Regions from separate parts of the Streptomyces sp. NPDC040410 genome, predicted to be linked through region 1. Evidence: riboswitches for the same ligand, from Rfam matches in the RefSeq annotation. Region 1 holds a riboswitch; each other region holds the start of a gene.

Region 1 (5,770 bases):
AAGTTGCCGTGGCCGTCGACCAGCGGCACGCGCATCGAGAAGGGCTGGGCCATGCGCACCAGCGCGTCGTAGATCGACGCGTCGCCGTGGGGGTGCAACTTGCCCATGACCTCGCCGACCACGCGGGCGCACTTCACATACCCGCGGTCGGGGCGCAGTCCCATCTCGTTCATCTGGTACACGATGCGGCGGTGCACCGGCTTCAGGCCGTCGCGGGCGTCCGGCAGGGCGCGGGAGTAGATGACCGAGTACGCGTACTCGAGGAAGGAGCCCTGCATCTCGTCGACGACGTCGATGTCGAGGATCTTCTCCTCGTACGAGTCGTCGGGCGGCGGGGTCTTCGTGCTGCGGCGGGCCATCGCTGCCGGCTCCTCCTGATTTCTGATCGTGCTGAAGCGTGTGACGGGATCTGACGCGGACCATTGTGGACCGCGGCACTGACAACCCGGACGACGACCCGACCTCAGCTGTCCCGCCCGGCGTTCGCAGGTGCCCCCCCCGCGTTCGGCGGGACGGCACGTCCGCAGGCTACGCGATCCGCTGTCGGCGTACGTCCTGCGGGAACTTCGCCGAGGCCGCGCGCGCTTGCATACAGTGGCAGGACAGCAGGAAAACCGCGGTTTTCAACAACCGCATCCGCGATCGAAGGGACGACATGCCCATGGGTCACACGGCCACAGCCCAGGCAGGCTCCGGCGGCCTGACAGCGACCGAGCACCGCCTGGCCAACGGCCTGCGCGTGGTGCTCTCCGAGGACCATCTGACCCCGGTCGCGGCGGTGTGCCTCTGGTACGACGTCGGCTCGCGCCACGAGGTCAAGGGCCGTACCGGCCTGGCTCACCTTTTCGAGCACCTGATGTTCCAGGGTTCCGCCCAGGTGAAGGGCAACGGACACTTCGAGCTCGTCCAGGGCGCGGGCGGCTCGCTCAACGGCACCACCAGCTTCGAGCGCACCAACTACTTCGAGACCATGCCCACCCACCAGCTGGAGCTCGCCCTCTGGCTGGAGGCCGACCGCATGGGCTCGCTGCTCGCCGCTCTCGACGACGAGTCGATGGAGAACCAGCGGGACGTCGTCAAGAACGAGCGCCGGCAGCGATACGACAACGTTCCGTACGGCACGGCGTTCGAGAAGCTGACCGCCCTCGCCTACCCGGCGGGCCACCCCTACCACCACACCCCGATCGGCTCGATGGCCGACCTGGACGCGGCGACCCTGGAGGACGCGCGCGCGTTCTTCCGTACGTACTACGCGCCCAACAACGCCGTCCTGTCGGTCGTCGGCGACATCGATCCCGAGCAGACCCTCGCCTGGATCGAGAAGTACTTCGGCTCCATCCCCTCCCACGACGGCAAGTCCGCCCCGCGCGACGGGGCGCTGCCCGAGATCATCGGCGAACAGCTGCGCGAGGTCGTCGAGGAGGAGGTCCCGGCCCGCGCCCTGATGGCCGCCTACCGGCTGCCGAACGACGGCACGCGCGCGTGCGACGCGGCCGACCTGGCGCTCACCGTCCTCGGCGGCGGCGAGTCCTCCCGCCTCTACAACCGGCTCGTACGACGCGACCGTACGGCCGTCGCGGCCGGCTTCGGCCTGCTGCGGCTGGCGGGCGCGCCGTCCCTGGGGTGGCTGGACGTGAAGACCTCCGGCGACGTCGAGGTGCCGGTCATCGAGGCCGCCATCGACGAGGAGCTCGCCCGGTTCGCCGCGGAGGGCCCCACGGCCGAGGAAATGGAGCGCGCCCAGGCCCAGTTGGAGCGCGAGTGGCTGGACCGCCTCGGCACGGTCGCGGGCCGCGCCGACGAACTGTGCCGCTACGCCGTCCTGTTCGGTGACCCGCAGCTCGCCCTCACCGCCGTCCAGCGTGTGCTCGACGTGACGGCCGAGGAGGTCCAGGAGGTCGCCCAGGCCCGCTTGCGCCCCGACAACCGAGCCGTCCTGGTCTACGAGCCCGTCGAGGGCACTGAGAGCACCGACAACACCGCCGACGAGGACGAGAACGAGGAGGCGGCCAAGTGACCGAGCTCGCCACGATGCATTTCCACCCCCAGCCCCAGGCCGGCGAGGCCAGGCCGTGGGCGTTTCCGGCCCCCGAGCGCGGGACGCTCGGCAACGGTCTGACGGTCCTGCGCTGCCACCGCCCCGGCCAGCAGGTAGTCGCCGTCGAGGTACTCCTGGACGCTCCCCTGGACGCCGAGCCGGCCGGCCTCGACGGCGTGGCCACGATCATGGCGCGGGCCTTCTCCGAGGGCACCGACAAGCACTCCGCGGAGGAGTTCGCCGCCGAGCTGGAGCGCTGCGGCGCCACCCTCGACGCGCACGCCGACCACCCCGGTGTCCGCCTGAGCCTGGAAGTGCCGGCCTCGCGCCTGCCCAAGGCGATGGGCCTGCTGGCCGACGCCCTCAGGGCGCCCGCCTTCGCCGACAGCGAGGTCGAGCGCCTCGTCCGCAACCGGCTCGACGAGATCCCGCACGAGCTGGCCAACCCGTCCCGCCGGGCCGCCAAGGAGCTCTCCAGGGAGCTGTTCCCGGCCACCGCGCGCATGTCGCGCCCGCGCCAGGGCACCGAGGACACGGTCGCCGCCATCGACTCCGCGGCCGTACGCGCCTTCTACGAGAAGCACGTCCGCCCGGCCACCGCCACCGCCGTGGTCGTCGGCGACCTCACCGGGATCGACCTCGACGCGCTGCTCGGCGACACCCTCGGCGCCTGGACCGGCTCCTCGGCCCAGCCGCGGCCGGTCGCGCCGGTCACCGCCGACGACACCGGCAGGGTCGTCATCGTGGACCGCCCCGGCGCGGTCCAGACGCAGCTGCTCATCGGCCGCGTCGGCCCCGACCGGCACGACCGCGTGTGGCCCGCGCAGGTGCTCGGCACATACTGCCTCGGCGGCACGCTCACCTCCCGCCTGGACCGCGTCCTGCGCGAGGAGAAGGGCTACACCTACGGCGTGCGGGCGTTCGGCCAGGTCCTGCGGTCCGCCCCGGACGGCACGGGCGCCGCCATGCTCGCCATCAGCGGCTCGGTCGACACCCCGAACACCGGCCCGGCGCTGCAGGACCTGTGGACGGTGCTGCGCACGCTCGCCGAAGGGGGCCTCACCGACGCCGAGCGCGACGTCGCCGTGCAGAACCTCGTCGGTGTGGCGCCGCTCAAGTACGAGACCGCCGCTGCCGTGGCGAGCACGCTGGCGGACCAGGTCGAGCAGCAGCTGCCCGACGACTACCAGGCGACGCTGTACCAGCAGCTCGCCGCGACCGGCACCGTCGAGGCCACCGTGGCGGCCGTGAGCGCCTTCCCGGTGGACCGTCTGGTGACGATCCTGGTCGGCGACGCGGCGCAGATCAAGGAGCCCGTCGAGGCCCTCGGCATCGGTGAAGTCACCGTCGTGTCGGCCGAGTAGAAGCACACGCGCACTGGGGCCCTGGTGACTGAAGCGTCATCAGGGCCCGCGTATGTCCGAATTGAGGGAGTGGTTGCCTGTCTGCCCTGTGGCGTGCGCTACAAAAGGCGTGATCCGTTTGGGGATTGAAAGACGCCGCGTCTAGCGTCGGTCCGGCTGTTCGTCAGGCAGTGCGCCGCGCCCGCGGCACCGGACAGTCATCGCCGAGTCCCCGTACGGCGCGAGCCAGGGGAGCCGGGGACCCACGCAGTCCCTGGGGTGAATCGGACGCCCGCGCGCACCGCGAGGGTGTCCGTAGGAGACCTTCCTGCTCCGAACCCGTCAGCTAACCCGGTAGGCGAGAAGGAAGGAAAGGACCAGCCACTACATGGCGTTCACCCGCGCCACCGGGAAGCACCGTCGTCCCAGCAGGATGCACCGCACCACCGCCCGTGTGGCGGGCGTCGCGGCCCTCACCACCACCGGCGCCATCGGCACTATCGCCGCCCCGGCGCTCGCCGCGGAGACCTCCGCCGAGCAGACCGGCCTCACCCCGGTCATCAAGATCGGCGACACGGTCGCCGAGCAGATCGACGCACAGGCCGACGCACAGCGGGAGGCCGCCCGGGAAGCCGCCTACAAGAAGGCGGCCGAGGAGGCAGCGCGCAGGAAGGCGGCGGAGGAGGCCGAGAAGGCGCGCGAGGAGGCGAAGGAGGCGCGCGAGGAGGCGAAGGAGGCGCGCGAGGTCAAGGAGCGTGCCGCGCGCGAGGCCGAGCGCGAGCGCCTCAACACCTTCGTCGCCCCGGTCTCCGGCTCCTACGTCTCGACCGGTTACAAGGCGGGCGGAGGCGTCTGGTCCTCCGGCAGCCACACCGGTGTCGACTTCCACGCCGCGAGCGGCACCTCCGTGCACGCGGTCGGCTCCGGCACCGTCGTCGAGGCCGGCTGGGGCGGCTCCTACGGGAACAACATCGTGATCAAGATGAACGACGGCACGTACACCCAGTACGGCCATCTGTCGTCCATCGGTGTCTCGGTGGGCCAGAAGGTCACCCCGGGCCAGCAGATAGGCCTCTCCGGCGCAACCGGCAACGTCACCGGAGCGCACCTGCACTTCGAGGCCCGTACGACCGCGGAGTACGGCTCGGACATCGACCCCGTCGCCTACCTCCGATCGCACGGTGTGAAGATCTGACGACCCACGGCACGGCATCCCGAAGCCCCGGCTCACCGAGCCGGGGCTTTCGGCGTTTCGGGGGCCGCGTTGTCCAAAAAATAGGCCTGGATTCAGGCCCGCCGTCGGATATTCCGGCTCGTTGCAATAGAGTCATTGAACACACGTCAATCATCGACGTTTCACGGGGATTAAGGCGGAGGTCGGTCATGCGTATTCCGGCGCACTCGGTATGCACCGCGATCCGGGACGACATCGTCGCCGGTGTCTACGAGCGCGGCAGCCGGCTCACCGAGGAACTGCTCGCCCGCCGCTACGGCGTCTCCCGCGTCCCCGTCCGCGAAGCCCTGCGCACGCTGGAGGCCGAGGGCTTCGTGGTGACCCGGCGGCACGCCGGCGCGTGCGTCGCGGAGCCGACCGAGCAGGAGGGTGCCGACCTCCTGGAGATGCGCATGCTTCTGGAACCGCTCGGAGCCTCGCGCGCCGCCCAGCGGCGCACCGAGGCACATCTCAAGGTGTTGCGCGGCCTCGTGAGGCTGGGCCAGGAGCGCGCCAAGAGGGGCAACAGCGAGGATCTGCGCTCCCTGGGGGGCTGGTTCCACGAGACGCTCGCCCAGGCGTCCGGCAGCCCCGCGCTGTCCTCGATGCTGACCCAGCTGCGCCACAAGATCGCCTGGATGTACACGGTGGAGGCGCCCGCCAGCCCGGTGGAGTCCTGGGTGGAGCACGGCGCGATCGTGGATGCGGTGGCGCGCGGCGACAGTGAGCGCGCGCGGTCGGTCACGACGCTGCACACGGAGCGCTCGACGGCCGCGCACCGGTTGCGCTTCAACGGGGGAGGGGACCGGACCGACCGTGTGAGGAACTCGCAACATCCCGTAAACATGTCGGGCCTGCGGCATTAACACGGGCGCCGTATACAAAGAGGTGGGTAATTCGAGGGGGATTATTTTTGCTGCCCGTGAGAGGGAAATGCGAAGGGCTCGCCCGGTAATTCGGACGAGCCCTTCTGTGAATCGGCGACGGCCGCGGCCATCAATTGCGTGGGGTGCTCAGACGGTCTCGGGGAGTTCCTCGAGGCCCTCGGAGACCAGCTTCGCGAGGCGGTCGAGCGCGACGTCCGCACCCTCGGCGTCGGAGGCGAGGACGATCTCCTCGCCGCCCTGGGCGCCCAGGCCCAGAACGGCCAGCATGGAGGCCGCGTTGACGGGGTTG
Region 2 (5,770 bases), on a different contig from region 1:
TCGTCTTCCTCGGGACGCCGATCGACGACACCTCGGCCAACGACGTGACGGCGCAGTTCATGCACCTCGAGCACCAGAATCCGGACCGGGACATCTCGCTGTACGTCAACTCTCCGGGCGGCTCGTTCAGCGCGATGTCGGCGATCTACGACACGATGCGGTTCGTCGCCTGCGACGTGGAGACGGTCTGCCTGGGCCAGGCCGGCTCGTCCGCCGCGGTGCTGCTGGCCGCCGGGACTCCGGGCAAGCGGTTCGCGCTCCCGGGTGCGCGGGTGGTGATCCACCAGCCGGCACTGCCCGAGCCCGTGGAGGGACAGGCCATTGATCTCGCCGTCCGGGCCGACGAGTTGGCCCGCGTCCGCGGCCGCCTCGAGGAGATGCTCGTACGGCACACGGGCCGCCACCCGGAGCAAGTGAGCGCGGACATCGAGCGGGACATGATCATGGACGCGCAACAGGCGCTGGAGTACGGCCTGGTGGACCGGATCATCCCCGGCCGCAAGGCCTCCCGCACCGCCCCCGGCGCGAGGTGAGCCGCCCGATGCTGCCGCCGGAGCTGCCGCCCCTGCCCGCCCTGACCCGCGCCGAGGGCGAGTTGATCGACCGCTACCTCGACGTGGTCGACCTGCTGGGCCGCATCAACCCCGCGCATCACGGGGACACGTACCGCGGACTGCGCGCAGCCCAGGCGCTGGTCACCAAGGCGGCCGAACTGCGCGACGCGCTGGACCTGATGCACCGGCGGGGCGAGACCGAACTGCACGCCCCCACGCTGGCGCGCGCGCTGCGCGTGCTGGACGGGGAGCGCCGCACGGCCCGGGTCACCGTGCCCGCGCGCTCCGACAGTTGAGGCATGCGCATCCGATCCCGGGCGATCCGCCACAGCGGCGGAGCGTCCGGAACCGGGTTGAAACGGACCAAATGACGTACCGCTGATTGGAGTAGACGCCCCTCCTTTTTCAGGACCGCCCAAGTTGCACAACGCGCGTAGCCCAGAGGCGGAACGGAACATTCCATTGCTGGTCCGGGGGTGCGCGACCCCCTCAACGCCCCTTCGAACACGGGGGTGTCCACCCGAACGGGTGAGTGGTGAGTAACAACACAAACCCCCGGTTCCGTTGGGCTTTCAGGCCATCTGTGAGTCAAGATCCCTGTCTGACGACAAGCCCCCGCCGCAGCGGCGGGGCGGTCCGGGCGGACGCCGAGTCCTGCCGCCGCCCGGATGACCGGTCGACAGGAGTGGATCGGCAGGAGTGGAGGACCCAATCACGACGGGTCGCCGGGACGGTCGTCTCCGAATGGGAGATGCCGGTCCGAGCAGCCCTTGGGGTGAAGCCGCAGCCGCGGCCGGGCAACTTCGCCAGCCCGAATCCGACAGGTCATCCTTCACAGGCGGCTGACGAAGGGTTGCGCATGACTGCGCTCAATCGTGTCCCGTCGCTCATGGCCCGGGCCTCCACGGCCTCGGCACTGACCATCGCCGCGGTGGGCGGCTCGATCGTGGTCCCCGGTGTCGCCACCGACGCCGCGGCAGCCACGACGGCGACGAAGGCACTTCAGGTGGCGGCCTCCAAGAAGGGCTCCCCCTACAAGTGGGGCGCCACCGGTCCGCGCCGGTTCGACTGCTCCGGGCTCACGCTGTACTCGTTCAAGAAGGCGGGCAAGACACTGCCCCGTACGGCGGCCCAGCAGTACAACAAGACCCGCCACATCTCGGCCAAGAGCCGCAAGGCCGGAGACCTTGTGTTCTTCCACTCGGGCTCCAGCGTCTACCACGTGGGCATCTACGCCGGGAAGGGGAAGATCTGGCACGCCCCGAAGACCGGGGACGTGGTGAAGCTGCAGAAGATCTGGACGAGGAGCGTCTGGTACGGCCGGGTCAGCTGACTCCCCCGGGGAGGCGGCGGTCACCTGACAAGCCGCCGCCTCCCCGGGCCCTCAGGCCCTCAGGCCCTCAGGCGGATCATGCCGGACAGCCCCTACGGCTCCTGCTGCCCGGCTGCTGTCACCGGCTGCTGTCCCGCTGCCGTCACCGGCTCGGCCGGCAGGGACCACGGCAGTTCGATGGAGACCGTCTTGCCGCCCTCACGGGTCGGCCGCACTCTCAGCCTGCCGCCGCACTCCGCGGCCAGCCAGCGAATGATCACCATGCCACGGCCGTTGTCCTGCTGGACGGCGGCCGGCAGGCGTTTGGGGAAGCGCGGATGACTGTCGGTCACGCCGATGCGCAGTTGTTCGTCGCGGTCGAGCGCGATGTCCACCGTGAAGGTGGGTGACTGGCCCAAGGTGTGCTGTACGGCGTTGGTGGCGAGTTCGGAGACGATGAGCCGGATGGTGTCGGCCAGTTCCACGTCCTTCGGCAGTCCCCACTCCGCCAGGGTGCCCACCACGTAGGTACGGGCCGCGGAGACCGAGGCGGGATCGCTCGGCAGAGTGACGGATGATTCCAGATGGTCTGCCATGACGACGTCGTCCCTTTCCCACGGGACCGCAGTCCGACACGGAGCGGATGGTTCGAGTACGGTCCCGGACTGGTGCTTCGTCGCCAGACTGCCATTACCGCGCCGGTCAGGATGGCGATCCACCAAGATCTGCATATATCTGTCGCTCAAAGCGGTGAACTCTCCGACGGAAGAGCGTATTTGGGCGGCCCGGAAGGAGTAAGGAGTTGCGCATGCAGCACGGTCCCGCGGTGCGCCGGCGGAAGCTTGGTGCCGAACTGCGTGCGCTGCGCACCGGCGCGGCACTCACCAGTGGCGAGGCGGCCCGTCTGGTGGGCTGGCACCAGTCGAAGGTGAGCCGGATCGAGACCGGCGCCAGCGGGGTGAAACCGGCCGACGTGCGGTTGCTTCTCGACGCCTACGGCGTGGCGGAACCCCAACTGCGGGAGTTGCTGCTGGCCTTGGCGAGTTCCGACGACGGCGGCGGACGGCACCACTGGTGGCACGCGTACCGCGGAGTGCTGCCGCCGACCTACCGGGACTTCATCAGCCTGGAGTCACAGGCCAGCGCGATGCGCACGCTGGAGACCTCTGTCGTCCCGGGGCTGCTGCAGACACCCGAGTACGCCCGGGCGGTGACCCGGGCCGCGGTGGACGGCCTGGACGACGAGCGGCTGGACGCACTGGTGGAAGTGCGACTGGCCAGGCAGGACGTGCTGCGGGCCGAGCCGCCGCTGCGGCTGAGCGCGGTCCTGGACGAGGCGGTGCTGCGCCGCGAGGTCGGCGGTCCCGGGGTGATGGCGCGGCAGCTGGAGCGGCTGGTGGAGTCGGCACGACTGCCCCAAGTGCGCCTGCAGGTGCTGCCGTTCGCGGCCGGGGCGCATATCGGCGTGACCGGGCCTTTCGTTATCTTCTCATTTTCGCGCACTTCTGATCTAAATGTGGTTGTTCTCGACCACTTGACGAGTAGCCTCTACCTCGAACGGAAAGAAGACCTGGAGGCCTACACCGAGGCCTTCAACTCTCTTCGGATCCACGCCCTTTCGCCCGAGGACTCGTTGGATTACATCGCCGGGATAGGTGCCGGCGCGTAAGGAGGCACCATGTCAGCACTGCCTCGGAACGTACCTTCCAGCACCGCTCTGCACGACGTGCGATGGCTGCGCAGCAGCTACAGCACGGGAGCGAACAACTGCGTCGAGACGGCTCGCCCGCTGACCGGCCCAGGAGCCGGACTGCTCGCCGTACGCGACTCCAAGGACCCGGCCGGGCCCGCACTGCTCTTCTCCCCCGGGAGCTGGGCGGGATTCACGGCCGGGATCGTTTCAGATCACTTCTGATCGTTCCACAGCGCGCACTGCGCGGCCGTGTCACGCCGACTCATGGTCGCGTTTCGCCGATCACATGTACAGCGCGTTCGATCTGCGCCTCGGAGAGGTCCGCGCGGGCGGTCAGCCTCAGCCGTGAGATGCCGTCGGGCACGGAAGGAGGACGGAAGCAACCCACGGCCAGCCCGGCCGCGCGGCAGTCGGCCGCCCACTGCACGGCCCCCTCCGGGGACGGCGCGCGCACGGAGACCACTGCCGCGTCCGGACGTACCGCCTCCAGACCCGCGGCGGTCAGGCGTGCGTGCAGCTCGCCCGCCACCGCGCGCGCCCGCTCCGCCCGCTCCGGCTCGCGGCGCAGCAGCCCCAGGGCCGCCAGGGCCGCGCCCGCCGCCGCGGGGGCGAGGCCCGTGTCGAAGATGAACGTCCGGGCCGCGTTGACCAGGTGGTCGATCACCCGGGCGGGGCCCAGCACGGCTCCGCCCTGGCTGCCGAGCGACTTGGACAGCGTGACCGTCACGACGACGTCGTCGGCGCCCGCGAGCCCCGCCGCGTGCGGGGCGCCGCGGCCGCCGTCGCCGAGCACGCCGAGGCCGTGGGCGTCGTCCACGACCAGCCCCGCTCCGTGCTCCCGGCACGCCTCGGCGAGCGCGGACAGCGGGGCGGCGTCGCCGTCGACGGAGAAGACCGTGTCGGACACCACGACGGCCGGCCCGTCCTGCGTCCGGAGTGCCTTGCGCACGGCGTCGGGTTCGGCGTGCGCGACGACCTGTGTCGTGCCCCGGGCCAGCCGGCAGCCGTCGATCAGCGAGGCGTGGTTTCCCGCGTCGGAGACGATCAGCGAGCCGTGCGGGGCGAGCGCCGTGACCGCTGCGAGGTTGGCCGCGTACCCGGAGGAGAGGACCAGGGCCGCCTCGAAACCGCAGAAGGCGGCCAGCTCGCGTTCCAGCTCGGTGTGAAGATCCGTGGTGCCGGTGACGAGCCGGGAGCCGGTCGCGCCGCCGCCCCAGGTGCGCGCGGCACGCGCCGCGCCCTCGGTGACCTCGGGATGCCGGGCCAGGCCCAGGTAGTCGTTGCTCGCGAGGTCGAGCAGGGGCGAGTCGGCGGGGCGGGGGCGCAGGGTCCGTACGAGTCCGGCGCGGCGGCGCGCTCGCGCCTGCTCGTCGATCCAGCCGAACGCCATGGGTCCTCCGGGGCTTTTGTAGGCAGTGAACAGACCCTAGCGGTACGTTTTGCGACCGACGGTGTGGCAATACCCACACGGCTGACGGGCTCTGTTTGTCCGGTCTCTCCTTGGCCGCGGGCGGTCCTTTAAGACAGGATCGGCTCTCATGGACCTGCTGAACACACTGGTGGACAAGGGGCTTCGGCGCGAGGTGCCGACCCGCGAGGAGGCTCTTGCCGTCCTCGCCACCTCCGACGACGATCTGCTCGACGTGGTGGCCGCGGCCGGAAAGGTACGCCGCCACTGGTTCGGCCGACGCGTGAAACTCAACTACCTCGTCAACCTGAAGTCCGGCCTGTGCCCCGAGGACTGCTCCTACTGCTCCCAGCGGCTCGGCTCCACCGCCGGCATTCTGAAGTACACCTGGCTCAAGCCGGACGAGGCGTCCGAGGCCGCCGCGGCCGGGCTGGCGGGCGGCGCCAAGCGGGTATGTCTGGTGGCCAGCGGCCGCGGGCCGACGGACCGTGACGTGGACCGGGTCTCGGACACCATCAAGGCGATCAAGGACCAGAACGAGGGCGTCGAGGTGTGCGCCTGTCTGGGCCTGCTCACCGACGGCCAGGCCGAGCGGCTGCGTGAGGCGGGCGCCGACGCGTACAACCACAACCTCAACACGTCCGAGGGGACGTACGGGGACATCACGACCACGCACACCTACGCCGACCGCGTCGACACCGTTCGGAAGGCCCACGCGGCCGGCCTGTCCGCCTGCTCCGGCCTGATCGCCGGCATGGGCGAGAGCGACGAGGACCTGGTCGACGTCGTCTTCTCGCTCCGCG
Region 3 (5,770 bases), on a different contig from region 1:
CCATGATGCTTTTAGCTCCCCGTATGGCAGCTGACGCCCCCTGCGTCAGCTTCTGGGCATGCATACGGAAGCGATCTCAGATTGGACTCAGTCCAGATATGTGACGTGCGCCACACAGGTTGATTCACTCGAGGCCGCGACTAGCCGGCCCGGTGCACCACCGCGTCGCACAGCTCCAGGAGTGCCGCCTTCGCGTCGCACTCCCGCAGCGGGGCCAGGGCCGACCGGGCCTCCTGCGCGTACCGCACGGTGTCCCTGCGGGCCTGCTCCAGCGCCGGATGGGATCGCAGGCCGGCCAGCGCCTCGGCGTGCCGGGCTTCGTCGGACAGGTCGGAGTCGAGCAGCTCGCACAGGGCGATGTCCTCGGCCAGGCCCAGCCGGGCCGCGCGCTCGCGCAGGCGCAGTACCGGCAGCGTCGGGACGCCCTCACGCAGGTCCGTGCCCGGGGTCTTGCCTGATTCGCGGGAGTCGGACGCGATGTCCAGGACGTCGTCCGCGAGCTGGAAGGCGACACCGAGCCTCTCGCCGAACTGCGTCAGCACGTCCACGACCGTCTCGTCGGCGCCCGACATCATCGCGCCGAATCGGCACGACACCGCGACCAGCGAGCCCGTCTTGCCGCCGAGCACGTCGAGGTAGTGGTCGACCGGGTCACGTCCGTCCGTCGGCCCGGCCGTCTCCAGGATCTGCCCGGTCACCAGGCGCTCGAACGCCTCGGCCTGGACACGGACCGCCTCCGGCCCGAGGTCGGCCAGGATGTGCGAGGCACGGGCGAACAGGAAGTCACCCGTCAGGACCGCGACCGAGTTGCCCCAGCGGGTGTTCGCGCTGGCCACCCCGCGCCGGACCTCCGCCTCGTCCATCACGTCGTCGTGGTACAGCGTCGCCAGGTGGGTCAGCTCGACGACGACCGCCGAGGGCACGATCCCCGGCGCGTACGGGTCCCCGAACTGGGCGGCGAGCATCACGAGCAGCGGCCGGAACCGCTTCCCGCCCGCCCGCACGAGGTGCTGGGCGGCCTCAGTGATGAAGGGGACCTCGCTCTTGGTGGCCTCGAACAAACCCTCCTCGACGGCCGCCAATCCGGCCTGGACATCGGCTTCCAGAGCCTGGTCCCGCACGCTCAGCCCGAACGGCCCGACGACGGTCACGAGGGGTCTCCTGTCTGCTGGTGTCTACTGGCGATTACACGGTTTGTCGATAGGTCGCTGCCATCACTCAAGTCAGCGTATCCGGTCACGTTTCGATCACCACGAGCGCCCACCTCCCGCAGTTCCGACTTCGCCCGACCGGGAGTACCCCTGTCAGGCCAGGCGGTACCACATCACGACGGGTATGTTTTCGATCACCTGATATAGACGGACTTCTGTAGATTTGCATGGAAGTAGTGGAACGTGGTGCACATCCGTACGTCCTTCCCTTACGAGACGGCCCATGAGGACCTGCGCATCCCGCTCCCGGACGGGCCCGGGCTCCACGCGCGGGTGTGGCGCCCCCTGACGGGCGAGCCCGTGCCGGCGCTTCTCGAGTACCTCCCGGGCCGGCTGACCGACCGGACCGCGCCCCGCGACCGGCAGCGCCACCCCTGGTACGCCGGGCACGGCTACGCCTGCGTCCGCGTCGACGCCCGCGGGCACGGCAACAGCGAGGGCGTGCCCGCGGACGGGTACACGGGCACGGAGTTCTCCGACGGTGTCGAGGTGGTGAACTGGCTCGCCGCGCAGCCGTGGTGCGACGGCAAGGTGGGCTTGTTCGGCGTGTCCCGGGGCGCCTTCGACTCCCTCCGGATCGCGGCCCTCGCGCCCGAGCCGCTCAAGGCGGTCGTCGCGGTCTGCTCCACGGACGACCGCTATGACAACGACGTGCACTACATGGGAGGTTCCGTCCTCGCGGCCGGCATGCACGCCCGGGCGGCCGGGATGCTCTCCCGCGTGTGCAGGCCGCCCGACCCGCTGTACGCCGGCGAGGCCTGGCGGGACCTGTGGCTCGGGCGCCTGGAATCCGTGGAGCCGTTCCTCCACACCTGGCTGGACCACCAGACCCGGGACGACTACTGGCGCCGGGACAGCGTCCGCGAGGACTACGGGGCGATCCGGGCCGCCGTCCTGGCGGTGGGCGGCTGGCACGACCCCTACCGCGACACGGTGCTCGGGCTCGTCGAACACCTCCCGCCCGACCGCGTCCGCGGCCTGATCGGCCCCTGGCCGCACCAGTACCCCGACCGCGGCCTGCCGCCGGGCCCGGCGATCGGCTTCCTCCAGGAGACCCTGCGCTGGTGGGACCACTGGCTGAAAGGGGCCGACACCGGAGCCATGGCCGAGCCGCTGCTGCGTGCGTACGTCAGCGACTCTCACCCCCCGGCGACCGGGTACGAGACGCTGCCGGGCCGCTGGGTCGGCGAGCAGGCCTGGCCCTCCCCCCACGTCAAGACCGTCACGCACGTCCTCCGGGGCAGCCCGCTGCTCGTCCGCTCCCCGCAGCACACCGGCCTCGACGCCGGCCGTGTCGTACCCATGGGCGACGACGCCGACCTGCCGCCCGACCAGCGGGAGGAGGACGCACGGTCGGTGTGCTTCGAGTTCGAGGTGGGCGAGGAGACCTGGGTGCTGGGGCGGCCGGGGGTGCGGCTGCGGCTGACCTCCGAGGTGCCGGGCGGGCAGGTGATCGCCCGGGTGTGCGACGTGGCTCCCGACGGTGCCTCCACCCTGGTCACCCGGGGTGTGCTGAACCTGTCGGCGCGGCGGGGCCCGGAGCGGGCGGTGCCGTGGACGCCGGGTGCCACCGAGGAGGTCGCCTTCGAGCTGAACGGCGTCGGCCACGCCTTCCCGGCCGGCCACCGCATCCGGCTCGCCGTCTCCTCCGCGTACTGGCCGTGGATCTGGCCCCGGCCGGACTCGGCGGCGGGCTTCACCCTGGACCCTGTGGGCAGCTTCCTCGAACTGCCGGTCCGAGGCCGTGAGTCGGGCGGGACGGTCACGTTCGAGGAGCCGGAGCAGTCAGCACCGCTCGGCGTCAACTCCCCCGCCACACTGGACGAACCGCGCCCGCAGCGGCTCGTGGTGCGTGATGTGGCCAAGGGCGAGTGGCGGGTCGAGGTCGACCCGTGCCGCGACGGCACCCGTATGTACCCCGACGGGCTGGAGAGCACGGAGGAGGCGCTGGAGACGTACACGATCAACGAGCGGGACCCCCTCTCTGCCCGCACCCGCTCGGACTGGTCGATCCGGCTGCACCGTCCCGAGACGGCGTGGGACACGACGGTCCGCACGCGTTCGGAGATCAGGTGCGACGGGGCGGACTTCGTCACGTCCGACGAGGTGGTCTGCACGGACGGCGGCGAGGTGGTCTTCCACCGGACCTGGGAGAAGCGGATCCCACGAACGTCTGGTTGACAATGAGTTGGGCTCATTGCCCGATTTGCCGTTCTTGCGGAAGCCCGTGACTTGCCTCACTTCGCCACGCGAGCCGACTTCACCCTCTCCGGAGACGACTCACCTCTTACCGTGGCGAGTTGATACTTGGCGACCGCAAAGGATCAAGCACCCCAAACACCTCAGATCAAGGTCAATAGGGGCGAGGTGTGAATCCGGTACTTGTTCCGGACATGTGCTCTCGCATACGTTCCCGGCCGTCGGGTGGACGCCGAATCCTGCCGCCGCCCGGCCCGAGACTCATCGACGAACACACTTCGCGCACGGCAGGAGCGGGGGACCCAGGTAAGTCGCCGCACCGGACGCCACAAAGGCGTACCGGGACGGCTGGGGGTGCAGTCGCGTCCGTCAGGGCGCGGCCGGGCAGCTCCCGCCCGAACCCGACAGCTCACCTCGCAGGCGCCGGAGAGGAACTCGCCATGTCCGCAGCCGGTCAGCCCCGCCGCACCAGAACAGCCCGCCTCGCCCGCAAGCTCGCCGTCGCCGGCACCGGAATAGCCGTTCTGGCGCTCCCGCTCATCGGCGCGACCACCGCGTCCGCGGCCACCCCCACCGTGACCACCGCCTCCTCGCTCGGGTACGCCAACAACCTCGACGGCTGGATCCGGGCGTCGCTCCAGGTCATGGCGGAGCACGGGATCCCGGGGACGTACGACGGCATCTACCGCAACATCATCCGCGAGTCCTCGGGCAACCCCTACGCCATCAACCTCTGGGACTCCAACGCGGCCGCGGGCACGCCGTCCAAGGGCCTGCTGCAGGTCATCGACCCGACCTTCCGCGCCTACCACGTCGCCGGCACGTCCTGGGACTCGTACGACCCGGTCGCGAACATCACCGCCGCCTGCAACTACGCGGCCGCGCGCTACGGCTCGATCGACAACGTCTTCGGGGCCTACTAGGCCCGGTCGGCGTCGACTAGGCCCCGCGTCGGCGTCTACCGGGGCCCGGGGAAGAGCCGCTCGAGGACGACGGCGATGCCGTCGTCCTCGTTCGACAGGGTGATCTCGTCGGCCACGGCCTTGAGTTCGGGGTGGGCGTTGGCCATCGCCACGCCGTAGGCGGCCCAGTCGAACATCGGGATGTCGTTGGGCATGTCGCCGAAGGCGATGGTCCGGTCCGGGCCGAGGCCCAGGTGTTCGGCGGCCAGGGCGAGACCGGTGGCCTTGGTGACACCGCTTGGCTGGAGTTCGACGGTGCCGGGGCCGGACATGGTGACCGTCGCGAGCGACCCGGCCACCGATCGCGCCGTCGCCGCCAACTCGTCGTCGCTCAGTTCGGGGTGGCGCAGCAGCACCTTGCTGATGGGTTCGCACCACAGGTCGTCACGCCGGCCGACCCGTACCGCGGGGAGGGTCGGGTGCGGCATCAGGTAGCCCGGTTCGATGAGCGTGAGTCCGTCGACGCCGTCCTGGTCGACCGCGGCGTACACCTGTCCCACCTCGGCCTCTATCTTGCCGAGCGCGGTCTCGGCCAGCTCCCGGTCCAGGGTGACGGACCACAGCAGACGGTCCGCGCCGGCGTCGTACACCTGCGCGCCCTGTCCGCAGACCGCGAGCCCGTTGCTCCCGAGGTCGTCGAGGAGCGGCCGCACCCTGGGCGCCGGGCGGCCGGTCACCACGAGGTGCCGCGCGCCTGCCGCCACCACCCGCCGGAGCGCGGCGACCGACCGGTCGGAGAGGGTGTCGTCCCCGCGGAGCAGAGTTCCGTCCAGGTCGGTGGCGATCAGTGAATACGCGGTGGGTGCTGCCATGATCAGAGAATACGGATGGAAAGCCCCCTCGACTCGACGCGAACCGGACGGCTACTGCTTTCACATCCGTGACGGCCGTTCCGGTTGCGGGAGTTGGAGCGGCTGCGCCCCGCCTCGTACCACCGGATCTGTCGGCAGGATCACACCCGCCGTGCCCTCGTCGGCGATCCGGGCGAGGACATACGGACCATTTCGGCCCTGATGCGGTCGAAGGGCTGCCGCATGGTCGTCAGGGCGGGGGTGACGGCCCGCCGGGCGACCGGTGTCGCCCGGGGTGTCGAGCGGTCCGGTGATCATGCCGATGCGGCGACGAAGGGCGAACGGTCCGCAAGGAGAAGCGGAAAGAAACAGCAAAAAGAAATAGCGGCCTCTGCACCAATTGGACACAGGATGGTCCGGTACCTACCCCTGGCCCCACCTCGGGCGGTACCGTCCTGAGGTGTCCAGGGGGGACTTGATCGGGGGGTCATGTTGAGCAGTGGACGCATTCGTGTGCTGAGGCCCGAGGAGCTCGGTGCCGGGGACAGGGAACTCTGGCGGGAACTGCGCGCCAAGTCGGGTCTGCCACGGAACCCGTTCATGGAGC

Evidence for each region. A riboswitch is a leader RNA that binds a small molecule or an ion and turns the genes downstream of it on or off. The one in region 1 is predicted to bind cyclic di-AMP.
Region 2: another riboswitch for cyclic di-AMP. It lies ahead of ACZ562_RS22645 (C40 family peptidase); the one in region 1 lies ahead of ACZ562_RS34355 (M23 family metallopeptidase).
Region 3: another riboswitch for cyclic di-AMP. It lies ahead of ACZ562_RS08810 (transglycosylase SLT domain-containing protein); the one in region 1 lies ahead of ACZ562_RS34355 (M23 family metallopeptidase).

What each region holds. Positions count from the first base shown of each region.
Region 1 covers NZ_JBVIVK010000028.1:47,342-53,111, reverse strand. The annotation lists gene ACZ562_RS34370 (DNA gyrase/topoisomerase IV subunit A) at 1-359, opposite strand, end outside; gene ACZ562_RS34365 (M16 family metallopeptidase) at 656-2,017, shown strand; gene ACZ562_RS34360 (M16 family metallopeptidase) at 2,014-3,402, shown strand; cyclic di-AMP (ydaO/yuaA leader) riboswitch at 3,594-3,756, shown strand; gene ACZ562_RS34355 (M23 family metallopeptidase) at 3,770-4,576, shown strand; gene ACZ562_RS34350 (GntR family transcriptional regulator) at 4,765-5,460, shown strand; gene ACZ562_RS34345 (HPr family phosphocarrier protein) at 5,608-5,770, opposite strand, start outside.
Region 2 covers NZ_JBVIVK010000011.1:182,242-188,011, forward strand. The annotation lists gene ACZ562_RS22635 (ATP-dependent Clp protease proteolytic subunit) at 1-533, shown strand, start outside; gene ACZ562_RS22640 (hypothetical protein) at 542-850, shown strand; cyclic di-AMP (ydaO/yuaA leader) riboswitch at 1,268-1,410, shown strand; gene ACZ562_RS22645 (C40 family peptidase) at 1,414-1,887, shown strand; gene ACZ562_RS22650 (ATP-binding protein) at 1,980-2,462, opposite strand; gene ACZ562_RS22655 (helix-turn-helix domain-containing protein) at 2,675-3,535, shown strand; gene ACZ562_RS22660 (DUF397 domain-containing protein) at 3,545-3,781, shown strand; gene ACZ562_RS22665 (8-amino-7-oxononanoate synthase) at 3,822-4,949, opposite strand; gene bioB (biotin synthase BioB) at 5,098-5,770, shown strand, end outside.
Region 3 covers NZ_JBVIVK010000003.1:310,354-316,123, forward strand. The annotation lists gene ACZ562_RS08800 (polyprenyl synthetase family protein) at 141-1,151, opposite strand; gene ACZ562_RS08805 (CocE/NonD family hydrolase) at 1,398-3,392, shown strand; cyclic di-AMP (ydaO/yuaA leader) riboswitch at 3,675-3,846, shown strand; gene ACZ562_RS08810 (transglycosylase SLT domain-containing protein) at 3,851-4,333, shown strand; gene ACZ562_RS08815 (HAD family hydrolase) at 4,369-5,184, opposite strand; gene ACZ562_RS08820 (GNAT family N-acetyltransferase) at 5,653-5,770, shown strand, end outside.